4 regions of the Mycoplana sp. 10N416 genome follow, and region 1 is predicted to be linked to each of the others. Evidence: predicted binding sites of a transcription regulator. Region 1 holds the regulator's gene; each other region holds the start of a gene.
The links. The regulator PhoB, encoded in region 1, activates phosphate uptake and scavenging genes when phosphate is short. The targets are predictions, from matches to a motif close to TGTCATNNANCTGTCAT.

Region 1 (7,521 bases):
CGAGAAGGAAGCCGGCAAGAAGTGCATCGCGGTCCGCAAGGATGGTCTTGCAGTCGACATCGACGGCGACTACTCCGAAACGCTTGCCCGCATCGCCGCCAACAAGACCGGCGTCGGCGTCTTCGGCCTGTCCTTCTATGAAAACAACGCCGACAAGCTGAAGGTCGCCACCGTCAACGGCGTGACGCCGTCGGTCGAGACGATCGCCTCCGGCGAATATCCGGTGTCCCGTCCGCTGTTCTTCTACGTCAAGAAGGCGCATGTCGGTGTCGTCCCGGGCCTGAAGGAATATGTCGAGTTCTTCGTATCCGACCAGATGATCGGCCCCGACGGCCCGCTCGCCGAGTACGGTCTCGTTTCCGCTCCGGACGCTGAGCGCGAAGAGATCCGCACGGCGGTCGAAGGCGGCAAGACCATGTAACACCGAGGGAACCGGCGCAGCCTGCTGCGCCGGTTCCGCTCATTTGCACTTTCCCGCATGAGGCGGCCAGGACATCCGCATGAGCACGACGCTACTACTCGCCATCCTGCCGGCCATTGCCGCGGTCGCCTTTGTTCTCGGCCGCATGCGGGCAACCGCGGTGTCCGGGGGCAAGCCTTCCGCACTGCATTCCCGGCCGAATTACTACGGCGCCTATGTGGCGCTCGCGGCGTTCCTGCCGCCGCTGATCCTCGTCGCCCTCTGGCTGACGATCAGCCCGCTCGTCGTCAACTCTTCCGTCCGTGACAGCTTCCCGGACGCGGTCAAGGCGCAGTCGTCGGCGCAGCAGAGCCTTGCCTTCGGCATGGTCACCACGATCGCCCGCGGTCTTCCGCTGCTCTCGGAGGGCGAAGTACTTTCCGTCAAGCAGGATCCCTCGACGCTGCAGTCGGTCTTCGCCGCAAAGGGTGTCGCCGTCGCCGCCGAGGCGCAGCCCTACATGCTGGAGTCCGCGGCGACGCTGAACGCGATGGCGCAGTCGAGCCAATTGGCGCTCGCCGGCGTCTCGATCGTGCTGTCACTTGCGGGCGCCTTCGTCGCCTTGCGCACCGTCGCGCCGCAGTTTCGGGCGCGCAATAGGGTCGAGCGGGTCATGCTGTGGGCCCTGGTGCTGGCGTCCTCGATCGCCATCCTGACGACGATCGGCATCGTTGCCTCGATGCTGGCCGAGTCTATCCGCTTCTTCAACGCGGTCCCAGCGTGGGATTTCTTCTTCGGTACCGTTTGGGATCCGCGTTTCGCCGGTGCTGGGTCGAGTTCGGAGGGGCAGTTCGGCCTGATCCCGCTGCTGGCCGGCACGCTCTATATCGGCTTCGTCGCCATGCTCGTGGCGGTTCCCGTCGGCCTGTTCGCCGCCATCTACATGGCCGAATATGCGTCCCCTCGCATGCGCTCGCTGGCAAAGCCCCTGCTTGAAGTGCTGGCTGGCATCCCGACGATCGTCTACGGCTTCTTCGCGCTCGTCACCGTCGGCCCGTTCCTGCGCGACCTTTCCGCAAACCTCAACGGTCTGGTCACCGGCAACTATGCCAGCTTCATCCAGGCGCAGAGCGTTCTCACCGCCGGGATTGTCATGGGCATCATGCTGATCCCCTATGTCTCCTCGCTGTCTGACGACATCATCACCGCGGTGCCGCGGGCGCTGCGGGACGGCTCGCTCGGCCTCGGCGCCACTCGGTCGGAGACGATCAAGCGGGTGATCCTGCCGGCTGCCCTTCCGGGCATCGTCGGTGCGCTTCTGATGACCGCCTCCCGCGCGATCGGTGAAACGATGATCGTGGTTCTGGCCGCCGGCGTCGCCGCGCGCATGCAGTTCAATCCGTTCGAGCCGATGACGACTGTGACGGTAAAGATCGTCAACCAGTTGACCGGCGACCTGGAGTTCACCTCGCCACAGACGCTGGTGGCCTTCGCGCTGGGCATTACCCTGTTCTGCATCACGCTCGCACTCAACATCTACGCGCTCTATATCGTCCGCAAATACCGGGAGCAGTACGAATGACCGATCTCCTCTCAGCGGTTTCCGGCGATACGGTCTCCAAGGCGCCGCCGCGCCGCGACATCGGCATTCGCCGCCGCTATGCCGCCGAACGCCGTTTCCGCTTCTATGGTCTCGCCGCGATCGTCTTCGGCCTCGTGTTCCTGTTCGTGCTGCTGTGGTCGGTCGCCGGCAAGGGCTACACCGCCTTCCAGCAGACGGAGATGACGCTGCCGGTCGAATTCTCCGAAAAGGTCATCGACCCCTCCAACAAGCGCGCCACCGATCCGAAGGTGCTGGTTACCGCCAACTATCCGTTGCTGGTGCGCAATGCGCTGGCCGAGAAACTCGGCGTCAAGTCGACCGATCGGGCGGCGCTGAAACAGGTTTCGGCGATGGTGTCGGATAGCGCGCGCGTGACGCTGCGCGACATGGTGGCCGACGATCCCTCGATCATCGGCAAGACTGTGCCCGTCACCGTTCTCGCCAGCGCCACCATTGATTCCGCCTTCAAGGGGCAGTTCGACCTGACCGTCGACGAGAAGAACCGCAAGGTTTCCGACAAGCAGGTCGGCTGGATGAAGCAGCTTGCGGAGGAAGGCGTGCTCGCCAAGGGTTTCAATACCGGGCTGTTCGTCAATGGCAATTCCAGCCGGCCGGAAGCCGCCGGCCTCGGCGTGGCGCTCGTGGGCTCGCTCTATCTGATGGGCATCGTGCTGGTGCTGTCTCTGCCGATCGGCGTCGCCGCTTCCATCTACCTGGAGGAGTTCGCGCCGAAGAACCGGCTGACCGATCTGATCGAAGTCAACATCAACAATCTCGCCGCCGTGCCTTCGATCGTCTACGGCCTTCTCGGGCTTGCCGTATTCATCAACTTTGCCGGCCTGCCGCGCTCGGCGCCGCTCGTCGGCGGTCTGGTGCTGACGCTGATGACCTTGCCGACCATCATCATTGCCACACGCGCGGCTTTGCGGGCCGTTCCGCCGTCGATCCGTGCGGCCGCCCTTGGGCTGGGCGCCTCGAAGATGCAGACGATCTTCCACCACGTCCTGCCGCTTGCCATGCCCGGCATCCTGACCGGCACGATCATCGGGCTGGCGCACGCGCTCGGCGAGACCGCGCCGCTGCTCCTGATCGGTATGGTCGCGTTCGTCGCCAACGTCCCCGCCACGCCGCTCGATCCGTCGACGGCCCTGCCGGTACAGATCTACATGTGGGCGAACGAGGCCGAGCGCGCCTTTGTCGAGCGGACTTCGGGGGCGATCATCGTCCTGCTCGTCTTCCTCATCATTATGAACTTTGGCGCAATCCTGTTGCGGCGCCGGTTTGAGCGCCGCTGGTAGTGAGATAGAAGCAGATGAACATCATGACCGAAGCCGTGGCTGAAGAAGCGCTGGAAAAGAAGATGAACTCTGTGCCTTACAAGATGATCGGCAGGGATGTCTCCGTTTACTACGGCGACAAACGCGCCCTCTACGACGTGAACCTCAACATCCGCGAGAATACGGTGACGGCCCTGATCGGCCCGTCCGGCTGCGGCAAGTCGACGTTCCTGCGCACGCTCAACCGCATGAACGACACGATCGACAATTGCCGCGTCACCGGTGCGATCACGCTCGATGGGGACGACATTTACGACCCCGCGATCGATGTGGTCGAGCTTCGCGCCCGTGTCGGCATGGTGTTCCAGAAGCCGAACCCGTTTCCGAAGTCGATCTATGAGAACGTCGCCTACGGGCCCCGCATCCACGGTCTCGCCAAGAACAAGGCGGATCTGGACCAGGTCGTCGAGCACAGTCTGCAAAAGGCCGGTCTCTGGAACGAGGTGAAGGACCGCCTGCATGAAGGCGGCACGGGCCTCTCCGGCGGCCAGCAGCAGCGCCTCTGCATCGCCCGCGCCGTCGCCGTCAGTCCGGAGGTGATCCTGATGGACGAGCCCTGCTCGGCGCTCGATCCGATCGCCACCGCCAAGGTCGAGGAACTGATCCACGAGCTGCGCGAAAACTTCACGATCGTCATCGTCACCCATTCGATGCAGCAGGCCGCGCGCGTTTCGCAGCGCACCGCCATGTTCCATCTGGGCAACCTGGTCGAGGAGAACGACACCGACAAGATGTTCACCAACCCCGACGACCAGCGCACGCAGGACTATATCATGGGCCGGTTCGGCTGAACCCGGTGCAACGTCGCAAATGAATACCCGGCGCCATGGCGCCAGTTGAGGATAACACCATGTCATCGCCCCACATCGCTTCCGTCTACGACGAAGAATTGAAGTACCTTGCGCGCCGCATCTCCGAGATGGGCGGCACCGCCGAGCAGATGGTGGGCGACAGCGTGCGCGCCCTGGTCAACACCGATGCCGCGCTGGCGCAGAAGGTCATCTCCGAAGACGTCATCCTGGACACTGCCGAGCGGCAGATCAACGAGAAGGCGATCCTGACGATAGCCAAGCGCCAGCCGATGGCGGCGGACCTGCGCGAGATCATGGGCGCGATCCGCATCGCTGCGGAACTCGAGCGCGTCGGCGACCTTGGCAAGAACAACGCCAAGCGCGTCATCGCCGTGCAGAGTTCCGGCATGCCGCGCAAGCTTGCCCGCGGCCTGGAGCATCTCGCGGAACTGGCACTGATGCAGTTGAAGGAAGTGCTCGACGTGTATGCGTCGCGCAACGTCGAGAAGGCCAGGGAGATCCGCGAGCGCGACGACGAGATCGACGCGGTCTACACCTCGCTGTTCCGGGAGCTTCTGACCTACATGATGGAAGACCCGCGCAACATCACGCCCTGCACCCATCTTCTGTTCTGCGCCAAGAACATCGAACGCATCGGCGACCATGCCACCAACATCGCCGAGACGATCTTCTACATGGCGACGGGTGCGCCACCGGAAGGCGAGCGCCCGAAGGACGATCACACCACCTCAGTCGGCGCGGAGAAGGAATGATCTGCGTCGCATTGTTTGAATTCTAGAACGCCGGAGTTCGCAAGGCATGGTTCCCAAGATTACCGTGGTCGAAGACGAAGAGGCGCTGAGCGTCCTCTTGCGCTACAATCTCGAAGCGGAGGGTTTCGAGGTCGATACGATCCTGCGCGGCGACGAGGCGGAGATCCGCCTGCAGGAGCGTCAACCGGATCTCCTGATCCTCGACTGGATGCTGCCCGGCGTTTCCGGCATCGAGCTGTGCCGCCGCCTGCGCCAGCGCTCCGAGACCGAACGCCTGCCGATCATCATGCTGACGGCCCGCGGCGAGGAGAGTGAAAGGGTGCGGGGTCTTGCCACCGGTGCCGACGACTACGTGGTGAAGCCCTTCTCGACGCCGGAGTTGATGGCGCGGGTGAAGGCGATGCTGCGGCGCGCCCGGCCGGAAGTGGTCTCGACGCTGCTGAAGTGCGGCGATATCGAACTCGACCGCGAGACGCACCGCGTCCATCGCCGGACGCGCGAGGTGCGCCTCGGTCCGACGGAATTCCGCCTGCTCGAGTTCTTCATGACCTCTCCCGGGCGCGTCTTTTCGCGCTCGCAGCTGCTCGACGGCGTCTGGGGACATGACATCTATGTCGACGAGCGCACGGTCGATGTGCATGTCGGCCGTCTGCGCAAGGCGCTGAACTTCTCCAACATGCAGGACGTCATCCGCACCGTGCGCGGGGCCGGCTATTCGCTGGAGGCCTGATCGGCTGGAAACAATCGGAAACGAAAAACGGGCCCCGCGGGGCCCGTTTGCAATTCTGTCTCTTTCCAGCGTGTCGCCGGTTACCGCATGCGCCGACGTTCGGCCGACGGCTGGTAAGCCAGGCGCTGATGGAAGAGGCAGTAGGGCGAGTTGTCCGGGGACTCGTTGCCGCAGAAGTGAAAATCGTCCGTCAGCGGGTCGCCGTTCGGCCACTTGCAGGTGCGCTCGGTGAGTTCCGTCAGTTCCAGCCGACGCGACATCGGCAAGACGACGTTCGTGTTGATCCGCGCGAGCGGCGCGTCGTCGTACTCAAACGCGACTTCCTCCTTGACGACGGTCGCGCCTGCCGGACGGGCGACGGTGCGGGTCACGACCCGCGGGGCGAAGTTCGAGGGGCGCGGCGCGGCGGCCGGCCGCTTGGCCCGTGTCGCCGTCGGCGTGCCGCCGGCTTTAGCGCGACCGGGAAGGGCGAGGCGGTGCACCTTGCCGATGACCGCGTTGCGGCTGACGCCGCCGAGTTGTGCTGCGATCTGGCTGGCGCTCAGTCCTTCGGACCAGAGCTTCTTGAGCTTCTCGACCCTCTCGTCTGTCCAGTTCATCCTATCGCCTCCATTCCAGCGTTCGCTACCGGGAATCCGTCGCCAATGCCCCGGATGGCTCCGGAGCACGGAACGCCTTGATACTGTGGGTGACTAGTTCCGCCGCATGCAGTCTAGCAATTGACTTTTAACCTACTGACAGGGGGACTCTGTGACAAGAGTCGCCCGATTCAGGCCGAATCGATTTTCCAGTTTTCCCCAACTTGCTAGTTTGGTGTGACTGCCCGGCGACACTTTCCGCGCGCAATTCGGGTCCGTCTACGCGATCAATTGAGGCGGAACGGATGGAAGCTACTTTTATTGACATCGACCCCCGAAATGCTGATAGTGCCGCGGCCGCCGCAGGGCGGCATTTTTCATTTTTCCACACGGAAAGCTCAAGACGGGAATGGATTTCCGCATCCGCTGCGAAGGAGATACGCGCCATGGCTGATGCCACGCCGCTTTACGAGACCTATCTGCGTGCGCCGCTGCGCTTCGAGCGTGGCGAAGGCGTCTGGCTGATCGCGGAAGACGGCTCGCGCTATCTCGACTTTGCCGCCGGCGTTGCGGTCAATTCGCTCGGCCATGCCCATCCACATCTGGTCGACAGCCTCAAGAGCCAGGCCGACAAGGTCTGGCACGTTTCGAACCTCTACGAGGTGCCGGGACAGGAAACGCTTGGCAAGCGGCTGATCGACGCGACGTTCGCCGACAAGGTGTTCTTCACCAATTCCGGCGCAGAGGCGCTGGAGTGCGCGATCAAGACGGCGCGGCGCTATCATTTCGCCAAGGGCCATCCCGGCAAGTTTCACGTCATCACCTTCGAGGGGGCCTTCCATGGCCGGACGCTGGCGACGATCGCCGCCGGCGGCCAGGAGAAGTATCTCGAAGGCTTCGGGCCCAAGGCGCCCGGCTTCTATCAGGTGCCCTTCGGCGACATCGCCGCCGTAAAGGCCGCGATAACGGAAGAGACGGCGGCAATCCTGATCGAGCCGGTACAGGGCGAAGGCGGCATCCGCGTCGTGTCGAAGGAGTTTCTGCGGGAACTGCGCGCGCTCTGCGACGAATATGGGCTGCTGCTCGTGCTTGACGAGGTGCAGTCCGGCGTCGGCCGGACAGGCAGGCTGTTTGCCCATGAATGGGCCGGTGTCGCGCCGGACATCATGGCGGTCGCGAAAGGCATCGGCGGCGGCTTTCCCCTCGGTGCCTGCCTGGCGACGGCGGAGGCTGCGGCCGGGATGGTCGCGGGCACGCATGGCTCGACCTATGGCGGCAATCCGCTGGCCATGGCCGTCGGCAACGCGGT
Region 2 (7,521 bases), on a different contig from region 1:
ATTTGACGAAGCACGGTCGAAGCGCCGTTGATTTGCATCCACGCCGGAAACGCTCCGTTTCCGAGCCTCAAGGCAGAACGAGAGCGACTGATGGCGGACAGATTCCCAATCCCTGCAAAACGTTTTTTGTCGGCCGGGTGCGCCACGGCCCTGCTGGTATTGGGCGGCTGCGCCAGTGTGATCGAGACCCCGGTCGAGGAAATGGCTTCGGCGCAGACGGTGATGCCGATCGCCAAGCCCGGCACGGAAATGACCGCCTATGCCCTGCCGGCACCGATTGTAGATCCGGCAACGGAAAATGATGGCGCGCAGACGACGGCAGCCATCGAAGCGACCCGCGCAAGCAACGCAGAACTGGCGATTGCTTCGGCCGCACCCGACGCGGCAACCGAAACGGCTGCAGTCGCTTCGGCAGTTCCGGTTCCGACCAGCACGACCCCCTCCTCCCAGAAATTCATGCCGGCCTCGTTCGAGGCGGCGGTGATGGAGCCCGGCTTCGACACCGGTGAACCGGAGGGGCTCGAACAGTTGGTCGCTTCGCACCAGATCATCCCGATGGCGAAGCCGACGTTGCAGCCGGTGGCCTTTGCGGCGACCCAGGCCAAGCCGGGCGTTCCCCAGGCTTCGCAAGCCTTCGAGAAATCCGGAACGCCGATTGATGCTCTCATCACCAAGTACGCAGCCCTTTATGAGATCCCGGAAGGACTGCTGCATCGCGTGATCAAGCGCGAGAGCCGATACAATCCCAAGGCTTACAGCCGGGGCAATTACGGCCTCATGCAGATCCGCTACAACACGGCCAAGGGCATGGGATATACCGGCGCGCCGGACGGCCTCTTTGACGCCGAGACGAACATCAAGTATGGCGCAAAATATCTCCGCGGCGCCTGGATGGTGGCTGAGAACCAGCACGACGGCGCGGTCCGCCTCTATGCCAGCGGCTACTACTACACCGCCAAGCGCAAGGGCCTTCTCGAAGAAACCGGCCTGAAATAGGCGAGATCACGTCCCACGGTCGAGTGCGTCGACGATCCGCTTCACGAGTTCCTGCGGACGATAACCGAGAGCGGAAGGCGTCAGCCCCAGGCGGACGACGGCGAGTTTTCTGGACGGGATCACCGCGATCGCCTGGCCGTCATGGCCGAGCATCCAGAACGTGTCCTTCGGCAATCCGTACTGCGCGTTCGGCACGTCGCCGGGCCCGTGGATCCAGCTTTGCGCATGACTGTAAGCCCCGTCAGAGGCGGGCGTCGGCGTTCCCATCGCAGCCACGTATCCCTCCGGCAGCAACCGCTCCCCATTCCATTGGCCGTCATTGAGCAAAAACTGGGCAAAGCGCGCCCAGTCGCGCGCCGTCGCATACATGTAGGACGAACCGGCAAAGATGCCCGTCTCGTCCGTCTCCATCACGGCGCTGCGCATGCCGAGCGGCGCGAACAGGGCCGTGGTCGGATAGGACAGCGCCCGCCACCGATCCCCCACCGCGTTCATGAAGACATGGGAGAGCAGGACCGCGGTACCGCTGGAATAGCTGAACTTTTCTCCCGGATTGGACGCGAGCCGAAACGAGGCGGCAAAACGGGCCATGTTCGGCTCCAGAAAGAGCATCCTCGTCACATCCGTGACGTCGCCATAGTCCTCGTCGAAGACCAGACCGCTTTGCATGGCCAGCAGGTCGGCCACGGTGATCTTTCCGCGCGCGTCGACCTGCCACTCAGGGAAGAGAAGAGCCTGTGCCGGCGACAGCCGCCCTTGCAGGATCAGACGGCCGACGAGCGCCGCATTGACCGTCTTGGTCAGCGACCAGCCGATCAGCGGCATATCGACGGAGTACCCGTCGCCATAGCGTTCGCCCACGAGCTGGCCGTCATGAATCACCACCACACCTCGAACGCCCGGTCCGAGCAGGGCCGGATCGTCCAGAATGCTTGCGAAGCGCGGATCGCTCCCGCCATGCTCCCCCGCCGGCCATGGCTGATCGGCGGGTCCGGCCGCGATTTTCGGAAGAGGCACCTCGGCCACCACCTGCCGGGCCGTCAGCAAATCGCCATCCGGAACCGACGTGCAACCGAAGCCTTCGCGGTAGGCCGCATATCCCGGCGCGAACAGCCCGAGCAGCGACGCGGTGACCGTCATTTCCGAATAGTCGACGGACTGGCGCATCAGCCGCAGCAACGGATGGCCGGGCGCTTGCACGTCTTCATCGAGCACGGCGGCGGCATTGCGCCGCGCAATGAAGACATTGGAGCAAACGATCTTGGCCGCATAGGACGATCCTACCCGCAGCAGTTCCGGAGGCCGAACGATCAGCCAACTGCCTGTGACGACCAGAAACACGCAGCTGCCGAACAGTGCCTTCGCCGCAGCCCGCCGATATCGTGCCATTGCCTACCCTCGTTCGCTCGCAGACAATCAGGAATTGGCCCGCAAGAAAAGCCCCATGCCGTGACAGAAATATTGCGGTGGAACGCGAGCGCTTGCTGCCGCATGCCGCTGGCGGCAGTCATCAAACTGTAGCCGACGGCAGATATCGCTTCCGCAGATCCACCGAATGGGATGTGTCATGAGCGAACTGGCCAGAAACGCGGGATACGGGCGCAACAAGAAGCTGAAGGCGGCGCTGCTTCAACATCGTGCCGGCACACTGGAGGGGCTGTCCGAACGCCTTTTCGGATTGCTGTTCTCCGGCCTCGTATATCCGCAGATCTGGGAAGATCCGGCCGTCGACATCGAAGCAATGGAGCTGTCCGCCGGACACCGCGTCGTGACGATCGGCTCGGGTGGCTGCAACATGCTCGCCTATCTGTCCCGCACCCCGGAAGCGATCGACGTCGTCGATCTCAACCCGCACCATGTCGCCCTGAACCGGCTGAAGCTGGCAGCCTTCCGGCACCTGCCGTCGCATGCCGACGTCAGCCGCTTTTTCGGCGGAAACCACGCCACAACCAACCGCGAAGCCTACAGCCTGTTCATCGAACCGATGCTTGATGCGCAGACGCGTGACTACTGGAATGGGCGTGGCGCTTTCGGCCGGCGCCGCGTCGACGTCTTCAGCCGCAACATCTATCGCACCGGCCTGCTCGGCCGCTTCATACTGCTTGGCCACATCGTCGCGCGGCTCCACGGTCTCGATCCGCGGGAGTTTGTCGAGGCTCGTTCGTTGCGCGAGCAGCGCCAGTTCTTCGAGACCCGCCTCGCTCCCCTCTTCGATCGTCCGCTGATTCGCTGGATGACATCACGAAAGGCGTCCCTGTTCGGGCTCGGGATCCCGCCGCAACAGTTTGACGAACTGGCGAGCCTCAGCGACGACAACTCACTGGCGCCGGTTCTGAGGCGGCGGCTTGAGAAGCTGACCTGTCACTTCCCGCTGAAGGACAATTATTTCGCCTGGCAGGCGTTTGCGCGGCGCTATCCGGAGAAGCAGGAAGGCATGCCGCCGGACTATCTGCGGGCCGATCACTATGCCGCAATTCGCGCCAATGCCGGCCGGGTTCGCGTCCACCACGCAAGTTTCACCGAGCTTCTGGCCGGCAAGCCGGCAGGTTCCGTCGATCGCTTCGTGCTGCTCGATGCCCAGGACTGGATGAACGAAAACCAGATCAACGCGCTCTGGAGCGAGATCTCCCGAACCGCCTCCCGAGACGCGATCGTCATCTTCCGGACAGCGGCGGAAAGAAGCATCCTGGACGGCAAGCTCTCCCCCGCCCTACTCGACCTGTGGACCTATGAGCGCGAACGCTCGATCGAACTCGGTATGCGGGACCGTTCGGCCATCTACGGAGGCTTCCACATCTACAGGAAGCGGGCCTGATGTCGGCGGACTTCGAACTGCACCCGCTACCTGCCGATACGAGCCATGCCGAGCGGATGGACCGGCAGTATCGCTATCAGCGCCACCTCTACGACCTGACGCGCAAATACTATCTGTTCGGGCGCGACCGGCTGCTTAAGCAGATCCCAGCAGAGGCGGGACAGTCGATCCTGGAAGTCGGCTGCGGCACCGGACGCAATATCGAGCACATGGCGCGCCTGTACCCGCATGCCCGCTTTTTTGGTCTCGACATCTCGAAAGAGATGCTGGAGACGGCGCACAGGCGGTTTGCTCGCAAGGGAGTCAGCGCGCCGCGACTGCATGTCGCCGATGCCGCGAGTTTCTCCGCCGGAGAATTCGGCGAAACCGGATTCGATCACATCGTCATTTCCTATGCCCTGTCGATGATCCCCGCATGGGAACGCGCCGTCGAATGCTCCCTCGCCGCTCTGAAGCCCGGCGGGTCGCTGCATGTCGTCGACTTCGGCCAGCAGGAGCGCCTGCCGCTCCTCTTCCGCCGCCTTTTGCGGGGTTGGCTCGAACGCTTTCACGTCCAGCCACGCGCCGACCTGTTCGAGGTGATGCGCAGCGCAGCGCAGCGACGAGGAGCAACGCTGCAGACGGCGACGCCCTATGGCGGCTACGCCTGGATCGGTGTTGCAAAAATGCCAGCCTGACCCGCCTTCTGCCCCAACCTGTCTGCCTGCCCGATTTTGCGCTCCTTTCTGTGTGACCCCTCGACTGAGAGGGGTGGTGTATCTCGTTTGCTGACGCTTGGGGCTGCGTTTGCATGGTTCGAAGCAGAAGGAAGACAACCATGAAATCACTCTACATCGGTGCTGCCGCGCTCGTATTCGCTACTGCGGCAACGTCGGTCCGGGCGGCCGATCTCGCCCCGGTCGAGGCCCCGGTGGCGCCAGTGATCACCGAAGTCTCAGGTATCTATGACTGGAATGGCTTCTATGTCGGTGCGATGACCGGCTACGACTGGACCGAGGCCGATACGGATGACGCCGGCGTATCCGCCAGCCCGGGCTTGGACGGCTGGGCACTGGGCGGCTACACCGGCTACAACTACCAGATGGGTTCGTGGGTCATGGGCCTTGAAGGCGACGTGAAGTACGACTGGAACAGCGACAAGTTCGATCTCGGCGGCATCCCGATGGAGCTCGAGACGAACTGGAGCGGATCGCTGCGCGCCCGCGTTGGCTATGCCTTTGATCGCACCCTGGTGTACGGGACTGGCGGCTATGCCTTCACCAACGCCGAACTGCGCGATCGCGAGACTGGCGACAGCGATAAGAAGACCTTCAACGGCTGGACGATCGGCGCCGGCCTCGAGCACGCCTTCACCGACAACCTGATCGGCCGCGCCGAATATCGCTACACCGACTACGGCGACAAGAACCTGATGGGCGTCAACACCGACCTGAGCAGCAACTCGCTCATGCTCGGCGTAGGCTGGAAGTTCTGACATTGCGGTGGCCGGCCGGCGGACCTCAGTGCCGGCCACTGCGCCCAGCCACTGGAAATTTGCCACAATCAAATGAGAGGGGCCTCGTGCAGCAAGCGCGGGGCCCCTTTACCGAATCTCGCATGACAGGCAGTATCCCGGAAATTCTATAGCTAGGACATTCATGCGCCGGTTCATTGTGGCCCTTCTGCCGCTTGCCCTTCTCACGGCATCGTGCACGATGACCGACTACGATCTCGTTTCCACCACATCGACGCAGCCGCGCTTCAAGGACAAGGATCCCCAGGATTTCGGCGCGCGCACCCCGCATGCCCACCAGGTTCACGGCATCGACATATCCAAATGGAACGGCGACATCGACTGGCCGACCGTGAAGGACTCGGGTGTTTCGTTCGCTTTCATCAAGGCGACCGAAGGCACGGACCGGATCGATCAACGCTTCGACGACTACTGGCGCGGTGCAAAGACCGCCGGGGTCGCGCACGCGCCATACCACTTCTACTACTTCTGCTCGACGCCCGACGACCAGGCGGACTGGTTCATCAGAAACGTCCCGAAGAGCGCCGCATTGCTGCCGCCGGTGCTCGATGCCGAATGGAACCCGGCATCGCCGACGTGCCGCAAGCGCCCGCCGCCCGAGGTCGTGCGCGCGGATCTGCAACGCTTCCTCGACCGGATCGAATCCCACTACGGCAAGCGGCCGATCATCTATACGACCGTCGATTTCCATCGCCAGAACATGGTCGGTTATTTCGGCAACTATCATCTCTGGCTGCGCTCGGTCGCGGACCATCCGGAGAATGTCTACGGCCGCAAGTGGACCTTCTGGCAATACACCAGCACCGGCGTCGTTCCCGGCATCAGCGGCGATACGGACATCAACGTCTTTGCCGGCTCGGCCAAGAATTGGAACAGATGGGTCGCCGAGGTCGCAAAGTAGAGACGGCAACCGTCGCGGGCAGTCGTGGCATCACGAAAGATTTGATCGAGCGGCGACGAAGCGCCGCCCTTTTCCTTCTTGCTTCCGTCACATTATTCTGAGAAGCCGGGGCAACCCAATGAAAGGACCCCCGCGATGCAATCGAGAATTCTGCCGATCGGCGCCCTCCTGGCGTTGTTTCTTTCCGGCACTGCTCTTGCGCAACAGAACAACAATCCGGCCGAGCCTGCCCCTGTGGCCTGTGGCGGCGATTTCAACGCCTTCCTGCAGGGCGTAAAGACCGAAGCCGTCGGAAAGGGCGTGCCGGCCGATGTGGTCGATCGCGCGCTCGCGGGCGCGAGCCTGGACGAGAAGGTGCTATCGCGCGATCGCGCGCAGGGCGTCTTCCGGCAAACGTTTTTGGAATTCTCCAAGCGCACGGTAAGCCAGTCGCGCCTCGACATCGGCCGCAAGAAGCTGCAGGAACTATCGGATGTCTTCCAGCGCGCCGAACATGAATTCGGCGTCCCGGCTCCGGTCATTGCCGCCTTCTGGGCAATGGAAACGGATTTCGGCGCCGTCCAGGGCGACTTCAACACGCGCAACGCGCTGGTGACGCTGGCGCATGACTGTCGCCGTCCGCAACTGTTTCGTCCGCAGTTGATCGCGGCGATCGAGATGGTGCAGCACGGAGACCTCGACCCTGCAGCGACGACGGGCGCATGGGCAGGAGAAATCGGCCAGGTGCAGATGCTGCCCAAGGATATCATCGCCTTTGGTATCGACGGCGACGGCGACGGCCATGTCAACGTCAAGCAGAGCGCCCCGGATGCAATCCTGACGGCGGCGAAGTTCATCCAGCATCTCGGCTTCACCAAGGGCCAGCCGTGGATCCAGGAAGTCTCACTCCCGGAAAACCTCCCCTGGGAGAAGACCGGCTTGCAGCCCGGCATGACCGCCGGCGACTGGTTTGCCTTGGGTGTGACGCCGCGCGACGGCGACACCCGCTTTGCAAACCTCGCCTCGTCGCTGGTGCTGCCGCAGGGACGCAAGGGCCCGGCCTTCATCACCTATCCGAACTTCGACGTCTATCTCGAATGGAACCAGTCGTTCATCTACACGACGTCGGCGGCCTATTTCGCCACCCGCCTCGCTGGCACTCCCCCCTATGAGAAAGGCCAGCCGGAGCTGGGCCTGGATGACGGCAGCATGAAGGCGTTGCAGACGCGGCTTGCCGAACTCGGCCACGACGTCGGCAAGATCGACGGCATTCTCGGTGTCGGCACGCGCACGGCGATTCAGAAGGAACAGCTGCGC
Region 3 (7,521 bases), on a different contig from region 1:
TCCTGGAGCTCGACATTCTCAGGACCTTCGTCGCGATCGCCGAGACCGGAAACTTCACGACGGCGGCTGAAACCGTGCACCGTACGCCGTCCGCGGTGTCGATGCAGATCAAGAAGCTGGAGGAGATGCTGGGCTGCATGCTGTTTCGGCGCGACGCCCGCTCGGTGGTGCTCACCCATCACGGCGAGGTTCTGCTCTCCTATGCGCGGCGGTTGATAGCGCTCAGCAACGAAGCGGTTTCGCGGTTCATGATGCCGGAGATGAATGGCGTGGTGCGCCTTGGCGCTCCTGATGACGTCGGCGAATTGATCCTGCCGGAGGTTCTTCGCCGCTTTGCGGAAACCTTCCCGTCGATCGCCGTCAACGTCTCGATCGAATCAAGCGGGAACCTGCGCCGCGCGGTGGCGGACCGTCGGCTGGATCTGGCGATCTTCAATGCATCCGAAACTGTTGCGCCAGTTCCCGGCGAGATCCTGATGAAAGAACAACTTGTCTGGGCCGGCAAGAAATGCGGCAACGCTCATCTCAAGAATCCGCTTCCTGTTTCCGTCTGGGAGGAGGGATGCATCTGGCGTGCGCGCGCGCTCGAGGAGCTCAGTAAATCGGGACGGGATTTCCGTGTGGCCTACTTCTGCGCCCATCACATGGGGCAGCGCGCGGCTATCCGAGCCGACCTTGCGGTCGCCCCGCTGGCGCGCTTCCTCGTGCAGGACGACATGGTGGCGCTCGGTGTGAAGGATGGACTGCCGGAACTCGGCTACTACCACATCGGTATGGTGGTGGGGGACGACGCGGCAGCGCCGGCGCTTGCCGTGGCCGACTATATCCGCGCGGCCTTCGCGCGCTTCGAGCGCAGTCCCAAGGAAATTCTGCCGCTGGCGTGCTGAAGCGACCCCACGTCATGCCTTCGTGGTGCCGCGGCGCGGGCTGAAAGGTCGCGCCGCCGTCGCGGCACGACCGTCGTTTGTCATGCTTCAGCCGTCGAGTTCCTCGCAGCGGTCGTCCTCAATGACGACGCGTCCATCGCGGATGGAGCCGTGCGGCACCGATGCGCCGCTACTCGCGGCTACGCCGCCGCCGCCGGCCGCCGCCTTCCCCACCGTCGCCGTCCGCCATAACCTTGCGTTCCGGCAGCGTGACCACAGTGGAGAGGTTGGGGAAGGCATCGACCTTGTTCGGCATTGCCATCGCGTTGACGAAGAGCTGCTGGAAATTGCTCTCGAGCGCCGTCTCGATCTTCTCGATCCGGTTGACCGTCTGTTCGATCTCGCGGCGGTGGTCGCGGTTGAGCAGCGCCATCAACGCACCGGTACCGGCGGCGTTGCCGACCGCCTTCACCTCTGCGAGGTCGCAATCCGGGATCAGGCCGAGCACCATGGCGTACTTCGGATCGATGAATGTGCCGAAGGCGCCGGCAAAGCGGATCATGTCGACGTGGTCGATGCCCTGCTTCTCCATCAAGAGCTTGATGCCGGCATAGAGCGCGGCCTTGGCAAGCTGGATGGCGCGAATGTCGCCCTGGGTGACGGTGATGCGCGGCTCGCCATCGTGCAGGAGATAGGAGAAGGTGCGGCCGTTCTGAATGATGCGCGGACTCCGCGCCGCCATCGAACCGTCGACGACGCCGTCTTCCGAGATAATGCCGGAAAGGTACATTTCCGCCACCACTTCGATGATGGCCGATCCACAGATGCCGGTAACGCCGACAGAAGCTGCGGCCTCGGCAAAGTCGTCCTCGTCCGACCACTTGTCGACGCCGATGACGCGGAAGCGCGGTTCGAGGGTGACGGGATCGATCCGCACGCGTTCGATCGCACCGGGTGCGGCGCGCTGGCCGGAGGAAATCTCCGCGCCCTCGAAGGCCGGGCCGGTGGGCGAGGAGGCGGCGACGACGCGGTCCTTGTTGCCGAGCACGATCTCCGCGTTGGTGCCGACATCGACGAGCAGCATCATCTTGTCCTGCTTGTAGGGGGCTTCGGCGAGCGTGGCGCCCGCCGCATCGGCGCCGACATGGCCTGCGATGCAGGGCAGCATGTAGACGCGTCCGCCGCGGTTGACGTCGATGTCGATGTCATGCGCCCAGTATTGCAGTGCCCCAGAGACGGCAAGCGCGAACGGTGCCTGGCCAAGTTCCGTCGGGTCGATGCCGAGGAACAGGTGGTGCATGATCGGGTTGGCAACGAAAACCGCATCGAGGATGTCGTGGCGGTCGACCTGACCTTCGTCGCAGACCTTGCCGATCAGGTTGTTGACGGCCTCGCGCACCGCCTTGGTCATCGCTTCCCGGCCGTCCGGGTTCATCATGACGTAGGAGACGCGGCTCATCAGGTCCTCGCCGAAGCGGATCTGCGGGTTCGAGGTGCCCGACGAGGCGGCGATGCGGCCGGACAGCAGCGAGACGAGATGCATGGCGATCGTGGTCGAGCCGATGTCGCAGGCAATGCCGTAGGCCTCGTTCTTCAGGCCCGGCCAGAGGCCGACGATGAAGGGGCGGGACGAGTCCATGTCGCGGTGGATCGCGGCGGTGACGCCCCAGTTGCCCTTGCGCAGGATCGACTGGAGTTGCGGGATGAGATGCGGGGCGATCAGCGGGTCTTTCCAGCCCCAGTCCTTTTCCAGGATCTGCTTGAGGCGGTCGAGATCACCAAGAGGTTTGTGCATGTCGGGCTCTTCCACCTCGACATAGCAAAGCTGGACGGCGGCGTTACGCTCGATGACGCGGTCGGTTGCGGCCTTGCGGACGACCTGCGCATTGATGACGGTATCCTGCGGAACGTCGACGACGAGATCGCCGAGGATCAGGGCCGAGCACGAGAGCCGTCGGCCGTCCGGAAGGCCGCGGACCTTCTCGTAGCGCTCCTCCTTCGGTCCCTTCTCCGAGATGTGGTCCAGCGAGGAGACGATCTTGTGCTTGGCGAAATTGCCTTCCTGTACCTCGATCTGGCAACGGCCGCACGTGGCCCGCCCGCCGCAGACGCTTTCGACGTAGACGCCCAGCTTGCGCGCGGCGTCGAGGATTGGGGTGCCCACGGGGAAGCGGCCGCGCTTGCCCGACGGCATGAACAGCACGAGAGGGTCCTTCTGCGCGGCTTCGGTCATATTGGTCTCGTTTTCGGATGTGCCATCGATGCGCATGCTGCTTCCGTCTTTCGCCAGGGCCGCTTCCGTCCGGGGACCGAAGCCTGAATAAACGCTACCAGACTGCACCGGAACGCTGCCTGATAGTTGTCAAATCCCGACATGGAAAGATCTGCCAGCATCATTTCCGCCGGCGAAAGCGATTAAAGGCGAAAGGATCTGCGAAGGAGGCCGGGCGTTGCCGCGCATGCGCTTGCGGCGGCCGAGGAGATTACCTTTCTGGCCCGGCGCTGACACGGTCAGAACACGAATTCCACGGAGGTCAGCGGCCAGCATCCGAGCGTCCACTCGATCGGTCGGGACTGTTCGTCGTGATTGATGGCGTTGACCCGGAAAACCGGCGTTCCCGGCGTCAGCTTCAGCATGTCGGCTTCATCCGGCGAGGCAAAGCCGCCGCTGACACGGGTTTCGTGCCGGTGATACTTGGTGATGCCGTAGGCTCGGAAGACATCGGTGACCGATTGCTGCCGCAGATAGACGGCTTCGAAGTCCGGAAAGCGGCTGGCCGGAAAGATCTTGGTGTTGACGTAGAGGGGGTGGCCATCGGCGCTCCGTATCCGACACAGCCGAATGACTTCCTCGTCATCGCCGAGCGCCAGCTTCCTTGCCGCAGCGGTGGCTACGGTCTCGCGGCACAGGACCAGCGTTTGAGTTACGACCTTCTTGCCGCCTGCATTGAAGTTCTCCAGGAACGGGCGGTCGTCCCGAACCGTGAAGACGGAGGGAAGGCTGCGCACGAAAATGCCGACGCCCTTGCGGGCGGTCAGATGGCCTTCGCGCTGCAATTGCTGCAACGCGCGCCGGAGCGTGATGCGGGTCACGCCGAGTTTCTCGGCCATATGATTTTCGCCGGGCAACTGGCTGCCCGGCGTCAGGAAATTGTTTTCGATCAGCCCGAGGATGTGGTCGTAGATCTGCTGCCAGATCGGCATGTCGTTGCGCGGCCGGACGACGACGTCCTCGAAGCCGGTCAGGAGATCGGTGCCCTTGTCGAGTCCGGGAGCCGAGCCGGTGCTTGTCTTCATGCCCGGGCGCCTTCCGCCATTCGTGTCATGGAGGGGGCGGACAGTCCGTGGCCGCCGGCGGAATAGACCAGGTCGCCGCCAACCATTGTCGCGACCACGTGCGGATGCGTTGGGTCGCTGGCATCGACCAGGATCATGTCCGCCCGCATGCCCGGTCGCAAGGTACCCCGGTCTTCCAGGCCGGCTGCCTTGGCGGCATTGGTCGACACCAGGGCCCAGGTTTCAGCCAGATCGCCGAAGTCGGGCCGGGCCAGTTTGAAGGCGGCGTGGAGGGGCGACGGATAGTGATAGTCGCTGGCAAGCACGCTGCAGAACCCGGCGCGGACGGCATCCGTTGCGTCGAGTGCGCCGTTATGGCTGCCGCCGCGCACGACGTTTGGGGCGCCAAGGACGATGTGTTCCCCCGCCGCGCGCGCCGCTTCAGCGGTCTCGCGATTGAGCGGAAACTCGGAGGTCATGACGCCCAGCTGCCGGAATTTCAACCGTTCCTCCGGCGAGGCCTCGTCGTGCGCGAGCAGAATGTTGCCCGAAGACCTGGCCGCCCCCGCGAGTTGGTCGATGGCGGCCGGCACCTCGGCGCGCCGTGACCAGACGCTGTCGAGCAGCGCCGTGTAGGCCTCCTGGCTCAGCCCCGAGCGCGATGCCATCTGGCCGATCTTGCGGGCGATCGTGCCCTTCATGACCGTGCCGGTCGTGTGGTCGTTGAGCGCGATGATCGGCCTGGGGTCGAGCGACAGCCACTGCATGACCAGCGGCAACTGGTCCAGTGCAAAGGTTTCCCAGCGCAGATGCAGGCGGGTGTCGCATCGCAGCGAAGGGCGCATTCGCATCAGTTCCGCGATCAGGTCCGCTGCCGCCTCCACCGAACGCAGACCCGGTTCCCACGAGATGGTGACGCCGTGAAAGGCGGTGGTGATGCCGTTCGCCACGAGCTGCCGGTCGGTGTCGCGAAGCGCAAGCGCCGTATCGAAGCGCACGCCGGGCCTCGGCATGATCTGGCGTTCAAAGCCGTCGCCATGGATGTCGACAATACCGGGAAGCACCAGAAAGCCCTCCGCTTCGATGACCTGTGTGGCGCTATCGGGGGTCGAGACGATCTGCCCCTCTGCGACGTGAATGTCGGCGGACGACAAGCGGTCTCCGGCGAGCGCGCGGCCGCCCCTGATGGTCCAGTGCATCTGCGATCCTTATGGGTAATTCATCTCACGGCAAGGTGTCATGCAGGCGTCATCTGCTGTCTATACAGGTATCGCGTCGAACGCATCCTGTCTACACAGCAGAGGAAAAATCATGATCCGCAAATTCGCAGCCGCCCTTGCGCTTACGCTTGCAACCGCAATGCCGGTCCTTGCCGATCCCGTTAAATTCGCAGTCACCGACATCGAGGGTCTTGAAGCGTTGCAGCAGGAGTTCGGCGCCTTCGAGGTTGCGCTGGAAGAAGCCACCGGTCTCGAGATCGAGCTTTATCCCGTCGCATCCCGCACCACGGCCGTCGAGGCGTTGAATTCGGGCCAGGTCGATCTGGTTCTGACCGGTCCTGCCGAGTACGTCGTCATGAAGGAACTCAGCCAGTCCAAGATCGTCGTGGCCTGGCAGCGCCCGGACTACTTCGCCCAGATCGCGGTTCTGGCCGATGGTCCGATCCGCTCGATCGAGGACCTGAAGGGCAAGAAGGTCGCCTTCGGCTCCGTCGGCTCCACCTCGCAGCATCTCGGCCCGGCCCAGGCGCTCGCAGACTTCGGCCTGAAATATGGAACGGATTACGAGCCGGTCATCATCTCCCGCAACGTCGCCGCCGAGGCCCTGACCCGCGGCGACATTGCCGCCATCGGCCTCAACTTCGGCCATCTCGCTTCCGTGCGCGAAGCATTTCCCGACAAGGCCTTTGCCGTGATTGCCCGTGGCCGCGACCTGCCGAACGACATCCTGGTCGCGCGCAAGGACATCTCGGATGAGGTCTTCAATGCCGTGCGCGATGCCTTCGCAGCCAAGGGCAACGAACTGATGCAGGCCGTTCTGACCGGTGAGGACAACAAGAAGTTCAAGGGCGGCTTCTTCCTGACCGACGTCAAGGACAGCGACTACGACTATGTCCGCTCGATGTACCGCACCATCGGCGTCGAAACCTTCACCGACTTCGTCAACTGAGCATATCGCTCCATCTCCGACCTTGGAGGCAGCCGGATCAGCCGGCTGCCTTCGTCGCAACAAGCAATCTTCCAGCGACCAGGATACCTACAATGAGCGAGATCATTTGCGCCCGCGGCGTTACGAAGAAATATGCGGACGGGAAGACGGTCTTTTCCGGAATCGAACTGATGGTGTCCGCCACCCAGCGGGTTGCGCTGATCGGCTCCAACGGCGCTGGAAAATCGACGCTTCTCAAATGCCTGATCGGGCTCCTGCCGCTCAATGGCGGCGAGGTCCGCACTCTCGGCGAGAGCATCGGAGTCACATCCTCGCCGCGCCAGTTGCGAAGGTTGCGGCAGCGCATCGGCGTGGTGTTCCAGCATCATGGCCTGGTCGCCCGGCAGTCGGTCCTGACCAACGTCGTGCAGGGCAAGCTCGGCCTGGCGGGTGCCTGGCACGCCTGGCACCAATCGATTGCCCGGCAGCAATGGCGCAGTGACGCGCACGAAGCCCTGAGCCAGGTCGGCCTCTGCCACAAGGCTGCGGCACGGGCGGATGAATTGTCCGGCGGCCAGGCACAACGTGTCGCAATTGCTCGGGCGCTGGTCCGAAAACCGAAGCTCCTGATCGCCGACGAGCCGGCGGCAAGTCTCGATCCGGCCTCCGGCCGCGATGTCATGGCGCTCTTTTCACAGCTGTCGCAAGAGAGTGGCACCACATTGATCTACACGACGCACGACATGGACCATGCGCTCGAATTTTCCGACCGCATCATCGCCCTGAAATCCGGCTCCATCCTCTTCGACCAGCCGACCGCGAACGTGACGCGCGCAGCTCTCCAGGAGGTCTTCCATGGCTGAGAGCGCACTGCCGGCGCGCTTGACGCGCCTATCGCCGCTGTCCTTTGCACTTCTGGTCGCAGCCGGCGCACTGCTTGTTGCGTCCCTGCAGCAGGTGGCGCCGTCGCCGGCGCAACTGGCCCAGGGCGGCCCCCGGATGGCGGAACTGGTCGGGCGCATGTTGCCGCCCAATCTCGAGAGCGCCTTCCTGCAGCGCGTGTTCTGGCGGATGATCGAGACCTTCCAGATTGCGCTGGTCGGGACGGTCATCGGGGTCGCGATCAGCCTTCCGATCGCCTGGCTTTCGTCCAAGGCGATCTCGCCGGTGGGCGTCTTCCGGCATTTCTTCAAGATGCTCGTCTCGCTGTTCCGCACCGTGCCGGACCTGG
Region 4 (7,521 bases), on a different contig from region 1:
ATCAACGTGTCGGGCCACCGCATGGGCACGGCAGAGGTGGAATCGGCGCTGGTGGCGCATGAGACGGTGTCGGAAGCGGCGGTGGTGGGCTACCCGCACGACCTCAAGGGCCAGGGCATCTACTGCTATGTCACGCTGATGGAGGGCGAAGAGCCGAGCGACGCGCTGCGCAAGGATCTGATCGCCCATGTGCGCCAGGAGATCGGGCCGATCGCGGCCCCCGACAAGATCCAATTCGCGCCGGCGCTGCCGAAGACACGCTCGGCCAAGATCATGCGCCGCATCCTGCGGAAGATCGCCGAGGACGACTTCTCCGCGCTCGGCGACACCTCGACGCTCGCCGACCCCTCGGTCGTCGACGACCTCATCGCAAACCGGCAAAACAGGAAAGCCTGAAAGCAAGCGCGGCCGCGAGGAGACCTTTGGAGCCTCGCTGCCGCCCCGTCAGCGACTTGAACTTCTGATGCCCCTACAGGCCGGGCCTGCGCTGCAAACGCCCAGGGCGAGCCGAAACGGCGATGACGGAGAGCAGTGCCAGCAACCACGAGCATGAGTGCCGGAAACCGAGAGCGTCATCCGGCCACGTGATTAAGCTGTGGCGGCATTTACCGGAGCATCGGCCAAGCGCCGGCCACGGCATGTGAGACGAGAGACCACGACCGCCGTCAGCCCGGAACTCATCCTCCATCGTTCCCGACCTTAGTGGCCAAGCCGATCGAGCGCGTCGCGAAGGGCGGCAGCTGCACTCTCACGCTCGCCGCTCGACATGAGTTCTGGCTCCAAATCGAGCTTTAGATGCGGCATGTCCTTATGAATTTCCTCTGCTCTTGAAAGATTTGCCTTGGAAGCGACGACACGGTAGGCGGCAGTTGGATAAGCAATGCCTTTGACCTGGATCGGGCCAACCTCCTCGCAATGGATCACATCCTTCACCTGCGCGAAGGTCTCGTAGGAGATAAGGACGGAGCCGGGGGCTGCCTCCTGCTCCAGCCTTGCGGCCAGGTTCACGGCACCCCCGATGATCGTGTAGTCCATCCGGTCTTCGCTGCCGAAATTGCCGACGGTACAATAATCCGTGTGAATACCGATCCGGCAGCGGAGCGGCGTTTCTATTCCGACGCTGCGCCAGATCTCGCCGAGTTCGCCCACTCGCTTCTGCATCGCAAGCGCCATCGAGACACAGGCAATGGCGTCTTCCTTGATGCCGCGCGTCTCGGGATCGCCGAAGAACATCATGATGGCATCGCCGACATATTTGTCGATTGTAGCGCCAAACTCCAAGGCGATCTTGGACATTTCGGACAGGTACTGGTTGAGGATCTGCGTGAGTTCCTCCGACTCCATCTTGTCGGTTGTTTCGGTGAAACCGGCAATATCGGTAAAGCAAATCGTCAGCTTCTTGCGCTGGCTCGCAATCCTCACGTCCTGTTGGCCGCTGAAGATCGAATTATAAACCTGAGGTGCGAGATACTTGGCCAGTTTGCTCGAAAGCGCCTCGAGGGCGATCGACTTTTCGGACAGATCCTGCTCTCGACGCTTCAGCTCGGTGATGTCGGAATAGACCGCAACCGTCCCGCCGCCCGAGATCCGGCGCTCACTGATCTGGATCCAGCGGTCCGGACTGCGGCGCTGGACATGCGTTCCGGTTGGATTGCGATGCGCGAGCAGGCGCTCGGCGATCCATTCCTCCTCGCGACCAACCGCATTCTCTATAAGCCCGCGCTCCGCAGCCGCCCTGATGATTGCCTCGAACCGGGCGCCCGAAATGACGGTATCATCCATGTCCGGATAGAGAATTTCGCGGTAGCGGCTGTTGCAGAGGAGGAGCATGTCCTCCGAATCGTAGAGAGCAAAACCCTCGGAAATGCTTTCGATCGCGTCGACGAGGTGCTGGCGGGCTTCGGCGACTTCGCGCAGGTTCTTCTCCTCCACTTCGATCGCAGTGTCGCGAAAGAGCCGCAGCGCCTCGGCCATGCGGCCAATCTCGTCGCTCGCCGGCCTGGGCAGCTGCACTCGCAGATTGCCCCCGGCAATGGCCAGCATGCTCTGACTGACGCTCGCAAGCCGGGCGAGAAGGTTGCGGTCGACGTAGAGCCAGACGACCATGATCGAGCTGACGAGCGTCAGCAGGGCGGAGCCGAGAACGACCCCCGTCCCGAAAGCTTGTACGGCCGACGTTTCTCGTCCGGCATCGGCGATCTCACGGTGAGCAGCGGTTACAAGACGATCAACCGCAGCGGTGAGGTCCCGGGAAAGCCTCTCATTCTCGGCCACGAGCTTCTCGCCCTCGGCCAGAATGGCCAGCTCGCGTCCGCGAACGGCCGGAATTCCGGCGTCGCCTTCGGCCAATGCCCTGAACTCGGCGACTCGATCCCGAAAGCGGGCCTGCAACTTGGCTTCGATCTGCTGGACGATCGCCTCGAGGCTGTTTAGGGAACGCTGCAGTGGAAAGATGCTCAGCGCAAGATCGCCGGACGTTGGCGTATTGGCGGCCTTCAGCAGCGCATCATTGACCGCGGCAATCTCCTGTTGGGCTTTCTGTTGGGGAAGATAACCTACGATCGCCAGCAAGGCGCTCTCTGCCGCTGCGGCGCGCTGCTCGGGCGGTGCGTCAGAGCCAGCGACCAATTTTTGCCAGGCCGCCATTTTCGAGTTCGCAACCAGCGTGCCGGCATTGATCAGACGCAGGCCCGCCGTCGACGCAGCACCCAACCGGCGCAACAGCTCTTGCTTCCGGTCGACAACCGTCAGCCTCGTCGCAACCAGATCGTCGAGCGTCCGCAGGTTTCGTTCCAGGCCAAGGACCGCACTTTCGATCTCTGCGGACTCGGTTCCAAGCGTGCTGCCCTTGAGTGACCCGAGCAGCGTTTCGAGACGTGCCATCTCGACCGAGATGGCGGCGGACACCTCGGCACGCTTTATCGCGCTCGTTGCGGCGAGCATGGACGGCGCGGCGGCCGCTACCCGTTCGGCTTGTCGAGACAATTGCAGCGCAACAAGGGCAGAGGGCATCCGCCTTTGCGTGATGTGCGCGACGACGGAGCCGACTTCCCGATGCGCATAGATCGCAGCGGCGCTCGACAGCATGCTGATGGCGCTGAGAGCGAAGAATGCAAGCAACAAGCGGCCACGTATGCCGAGACGGTTATGCATCGCCTCCATTCCGGCTGATGCGGCTCGCCTCTGTCGCGCCGGATGCTCAAAATTCGCCGGCCCGCCAGCAGTTTGCCAATCCTGATCCTGGGCCTATTCTACGGGCACATACTCCCCATTCTTCCAGACGTACCACGCCCAGACTTGCCGCGTCAGATCGCCCTTGTCGTCGAAAGCGATCGGTCCGAGCACGGTCGAAAACTCGCCCTTGTGGAGTGCGTCGATCACCCGTCCGATCTCCAGCGAACCGGCCTTGGCGACAGCCTGGGCCCAGACCTGGATGGCGCCGTAAGTCAGCAGGGTATAGGCATAGGGCTCATAATTTTCCGCGCGATAGCGGGCGACGACCGCAGCGGCTTCGGCGTTTCGGCGCGCATCCGGTGTAAAGGTGAAAAGAAGGCCTTCAGCGGCAGGCCCCGCGATCAGCGCCAGTTCCTCGGTCGCCATGGCATCGCCGGACACGAACTGAACCGGGTAACCGGCATCGCGAGCGGCGCTCGCCATCAATGCGACCTCAGTATGGTACCCGCCCACATAGATCACGTCGATGCCTTGTTCCTTGAGCTTGGCAACCTCCGCTGCATAGTCGCTCTTGCCCGGTTCATATTGAAGGTAGATTGCTTCGGTCACGTTGCGGCTGTTCAGCCGCTTCTTCGTCTGCTCCGCCAGGCCTTTGCCATAGGTGGTCCCGTCATGAAGTATCGCAATCTTCTTCCCGCCCCACCGGTCGGCGAGAAGGTCCCCTGCGGTCGCACCCTGCGCATCGTCGCGTGGAATGACGCGGAAGACATTGGCACGACCCTGCTCCGTCAGGAGTGGATTTGTGGAACCTGGAGATATCTGCAGCACTCCTGCCGCCTCGTAGACCCCAGACGCCGGAATCGATGCGCCGGAACAGTAGTGCCCGACGATGAAGACGACTCTGTCGGCCACCAGCTTTTTGGCCGCTGCAGTGGCCTGATCCGGGTCGCAAAAATCATCGGCAATGATGAGCCGAACCGACTGGCCGAGCACGCCCCCTTGAGCATTGACGTCGTGAACCGCAAGCTCTGCGCCTCGCTGCAATTGCTCGCCGATCCAGGTCAGCTTGCCGGTCATCGGGCCGGCGGCCCCGATCAGAATCTCGGCCTGAGCGTGAAAGCCGATCAGCGATGCCAAAGCGACTGCTAATGGGAAAGGTCGGCGCATGACGCACCTCCTTTTCTCAATATACTCTGGATCAACAGGTGCGGCTACTTGTCTGTGCCCAAAGGAGCCGTGGGTGTGCATCCGCCACAAGCACGGGACACCTGGAGGGGTGACATCAGGACAACCAAATACGGGTTGCGGGCGGCGCGGATGTTGAGCGCATGGGTTTGCTATACGGTATGGGTATAACGCTGCAACTTGAAATCACCATCGAGAAGCTTCGCATGCGACTTTCATGTGGCGATACAAAACTGTTGTATGGCTGTCATAAACTGACAATACTGCTCTCCGCGAGACTAAACCTTTCGCCAACCAGAACGGGAGCGAGACATGAAGATCGTAGGCTTCGCGGCCGGAGTTGCCGCCACATTCACGTTGCTATCCAGCACTTCCGCATTCGCGGTCACCGAGATTTCGTGGTGGCACGCCATGACGGGAGCCAACAACGAGGTGGTCGAGCAGCTTTCCAAGGAGTTCAACGAGAGCCAGAGCGAGTACAAGGTCGTTCCGGTGTTCAAGGGCACCTATCCCGAGACGCTGAATGCCGGTATTGCCGCTTTCCGCGCCAAGCAACCGCCGGCGATCATGCAGGTCTTCGATGCGGGCACGGGCACGATGATGGCCGCCGAGGGCGCCATCAAGCCGGTTGCCGAGATCCTGTCGATGGGCGGCCAGGCCTTCGACAAGAGCCAGTACCTGCCGGGCATCGTTTCCTACTATTCCAAGCCCGATGGCACGATGCTGTCGTTCCCGTACAACTCGTCCTCGCCGATCCTCTACTACAACAAGGACATCTTCCAGAAGGCCGGCCTCGACGTCGACAACCCGCCGAAGACCTGGTCCGAGGTCTGGGATGCGGCCAGGAAGATCAAGTCGAGCGGTGCCGCACCTTGCGGCTTCACCTCGACCTGGCTGACCTGGATCCACACCGAGAATTTCGCCGCCTGGAACAACCTGTCCTACGGCACCAACGAGAATGGCATCGGCGGCACGGACGTCGAGCTAAAGATCAATGCCCCGACCTTCGTCAAGCACTTCCAGGAACTCGCCGAGCTCGCCAAGGACGGAACGTTCAAGTACGGCGGCCGCACGTCGGAAGCCAAGCAGATCTTCCTCGCCGGCGAATGCGGCATCTTCACCGAATCCTCCGGCGGTCTCGGCGATATCGTCAAGTCGGGCATGAACTACGGCACCGGCCAGCTGCCCTACGAGGCGGATGCAGCGGGCGCGCCGCAGAACACCATCCCGGGCGGTGCATCGCTGTGGGTCTTCGCCGGCCTGCCGGACGAGCAGTACAAGGGCGTCGCCACCTTCTTCAACTTCCTGTCGCAGACGCCGATCCAGGCACGCCTGCACCAGGTGTCGGGCTACCTTCCGGTCACGCTCGCCGCTTACGAGGAGACCAAGAAGTCGGGCTTCTACGACAAGAACCCGGCCCGCGAGATCCCGATCAAGCAGATGATGGGCAAGGCGCCGACCGAGAATTCGAAGGGCGTCCGCCTTGTCAACCTGCCGCAGGTCCGCGACATCGAGAACGAGGAGCTCGAGAAGATGCTCGCCGGCCAGCAGACCGCCCAGCAGGCGCTCGACAATACCGTTGAGCGTGGCAACAAGGCGATCCAGGACGCGATCAACAACTGATGCCGTGGGCGCGGCGGCCCCTGAATCGGGTTCGCCGCGCTCACCACCTTTTTCCGCGGAGAGAGGCATCGCAACGTTAGCATGGCATCGTCACTCGTCCGATCGGCCGGGGCGAGGGTGCTGCACGCACCGAGCTGCGGTGTGGGCCTCCACGAACAAGCCGATGACCCAGCCGCCGAAGAGGCTCGCATTGTCCCCACGCGTCGTCTTTCCCAACAAGATTCTTCCCTATCTGCTGGTCGCGCCGCAGCTGGCGATCACGCTGGTGTTCTTCTACTGGCCGGCCAGCCAGGCGCTCTACCAGTCGATGCTCCGGGAGGACCCCTTCGGGCTGTCCTCCAAATTCGTCTGGTTCGCCAATTTCAGGAAGGTGCTGTCGGATCCGAACTACCTCAATTCGGTTCACGTCACGATCGTCTTCTCCGTCGCCACCGCGGCGGTTGCCATGAGTGTCGCCCTCCTGCTCGCCGTCATGGCCGACAAGGTCGTGCGCAGCCGCGGGCTCTACCGCACGCTGATGATCTGGCCCTATGCCGTGGCGCCGGCGATTGCCGGCATGCTGTGGCTGTTCCTGTTCAATCCCTCGATCGGCTCGCTCGCCTATGGCTTGCGCTGGCTCGGCATAAGGTGGGATCCGCTGCTCAACGGCAACCAGGCGATGGTTCTGGTCGTCGCGGCCGCATCGTGGAAGCAGATCAGCTACAATTTCCTGTTCTTCGTCGCCGGGCTGCAGGCGATCCCGAAGACGCTGATCGAGGCTGCCGCCATTGACGGCGCCGGCGAGAACAAGCGCTTCTGGACGATCGTTTTCCCGTTGCTCGCGCCGACCACCTTCTTCCTGCTGGTGGTCAACACCGTCTATGCCTTCTTCGACACCTTCGGCATCATCCACGCCGTCACCGGCGGCGGGCCGGGCAAGGCCACGGAGACGCTGGTCTACAAGGTCTACAACGACGGCTTCGTCAATCTCATCCTCGGCGATTCGGCCGCCCAGTCGGTGATCCTGATGGCCATCGTCATAGCGCTCACCGCGATCCAGTTCCGCTACGTCGAGAGGAAGGTGCATTATGGCTGAGCCGTCAACGCTTCCGCCCGCAAGCGGCCATGACAAGCTGATGATCGGCCAGTCGGCTGCCGGCATCTGGCTGGCGCACGCCGTCCTGATCCTCGGCATCCTGATCGTGGCGTTCCCGATCTATTACACCTTCGTCGCCTCGACACATTCGCTGCAGACGATCCTGCGGCCGCCGCTGCCGCTTTTGCCCGGCGACCGCTTCATCGAGAACTATTCGGAGGCGCTGTTCGGCGGTGTCGGCCGCATCGGCGGGGTCAGCGTCGCGACGCTGCTCATCAACACCACGATCGTCGCTCTCGGCATCGCCGTCGGCAAGATCATCATCTCGATCGTGTCGGCCTATGCCATCGTCTTCTTCCGCTTTCCCGGCCGGATGTTCTTCTTCTGGCTGATCTTCATCACGCTGATGCTGCCGGTCGAGGTGCGCATCCTGCCCACCTACAAGGTGATGGTCGATCTCGGCC

Region 2: AC1DDS_RS14555 (BtaA family protein) is a predicted target of PhoB. The motif match lies at 2,502-2,518, and genes of this name have one in related genera.
Region 3: AC1DDS_RS13710 (alpha-D-ribose 1-methylphosphonate 5-triphosphate diphosphatase) is a predicted target of PhoB. The motif match lies at 5,378-5,394, and genes of this name have one in related genera.
Region 4: ugpB (sn-glycerol-3-phosphate ABC transporter substrate-binding protein UgpB) is a predicted target of PhoB. The motif match lies at 4,594-4,610, and genes of this name have one in related genera.

The regions. Positions count from the first base shown of each region.
Region 1 covers NZ_JBFTIM010000004.1:436,483-444,003, forward strand. The annotation lists gene AC1DDS_RS11365 (substrate-binding domain-containing protein) at 1-421, shown strand, start outside; gene pstC (phosphate ABC transporter permease subunit PstC) at 501-1,982, shown strand; gene pstA (phosphate ABC transporter permease PstA) at 1,979-3,301, shown strand; gene pstB (phosphate ABC transporter ATP-binding protein PstB) at 3,316-4,131, shown strand; gene phoU (phosphate signaling complex protein PhoU) at 4,191-4,904, shown strand; gene phoB (phosphate regulon transcriptional regulator PhoB) at 4,951-5,634, shown strand; gene AC1DDS_RS11395 (GcrA family cell cycle regulator) at 5,715-6,233, opposite strand; gene AC1DDS_RS11400 (acetylornithine transaminase) at 6,659-7,521, shown strand, end outside.
Region 2 covers NZ_JBFTIM010000006.1:251,211-258,731, forward strand. The annotation lists gene AC1DDS_RS14545 (lytic transglycosylase domain-containing protein) at 91-996, shown strand; gene AC1DDS_RS14550 (serine hydrolase domain-containing protein) at 1,003-2,385, opposite strand; gene AC1DDS_RS14555 (BtaA family protein) at 2,564-3,811, shown strand; gene AC1DDS_RS14560 (class I SAM-dependent methyltransferase) at 3,811-4,488, shown strand; gene AC1DDS_RS14565 (outer membrane protein) at 4,629-5,285, shown strand; gene AC1DDS_RS14570 (glycoside hydrolase family 25 protein) at 5,449-6,225, shown strand; gene AC1DDS_RS14575 (lytic murein transglycosylase) at 6,361-7,521, shown strand, end outside.
Region 3 covers NZ_JBFTIM010000006.1:66,960-74,480, reverse strand. The annotation lists gene AC1DDS_RS13725 (LysR family transcriptional regulator) at 1-887, shown strand, start outside; gene AC1DDS_RS13720 (ASKHA domain-containing protein) at 1,057-3,135, opposite strand; gene phnF (phosphonate metabolism transcriptional regulator PhnF) at 3,378-4,163, opposite strand; gene AC1DDS_RS13710 (alpha-D-ribose 1-methylphosphonate 5-triphosphate diphosphatase) at 4,160-5,341, opposite strand; gene AC1DDS_RS13705 (PhnD/SsuA/transferrin family substrate-binding protein) at 5,454-6,311, shown strand; gene AC1DDS_RS13700 (phosphonate ABC transporter ATP-binding protein) at 6,404-7,153, shown strand; gene phnE (phosphonate ABC transporter, permease protein PhnE) at 7,146-7,521, shown strand, end outside.
Region 4 covers NZ_JBFTIM010000006.1:124,010-131,530, reverse strand. The annotation lists gene acs (acetate--CoA ligase) at 1-396, shown strand, start outside; gene AC1DDS_RS13985 (adenylate/guanylate cyclase domain-containing protein) at 700-3,153, opposite strand; gene AC1DDS_RS13980 (branched-chain amino acid ABC transporter substrate-binding protein) at 3,247-4,341, opposite strand; gene ugpB (sn-glycerol-3-phosphate ABC transporter substrate-binding protein UgpB) at 4,672-5,982, shown strand; gene ugpA (sn-glycerol-3-phosphate ABC transporter permease UgpA) at 6,146-7,057, shown strand; gene ugpE (sn-glycerol-3-phosphate ABC transporter permease UgpE) at 7,098-7,521, shown strand, end outside.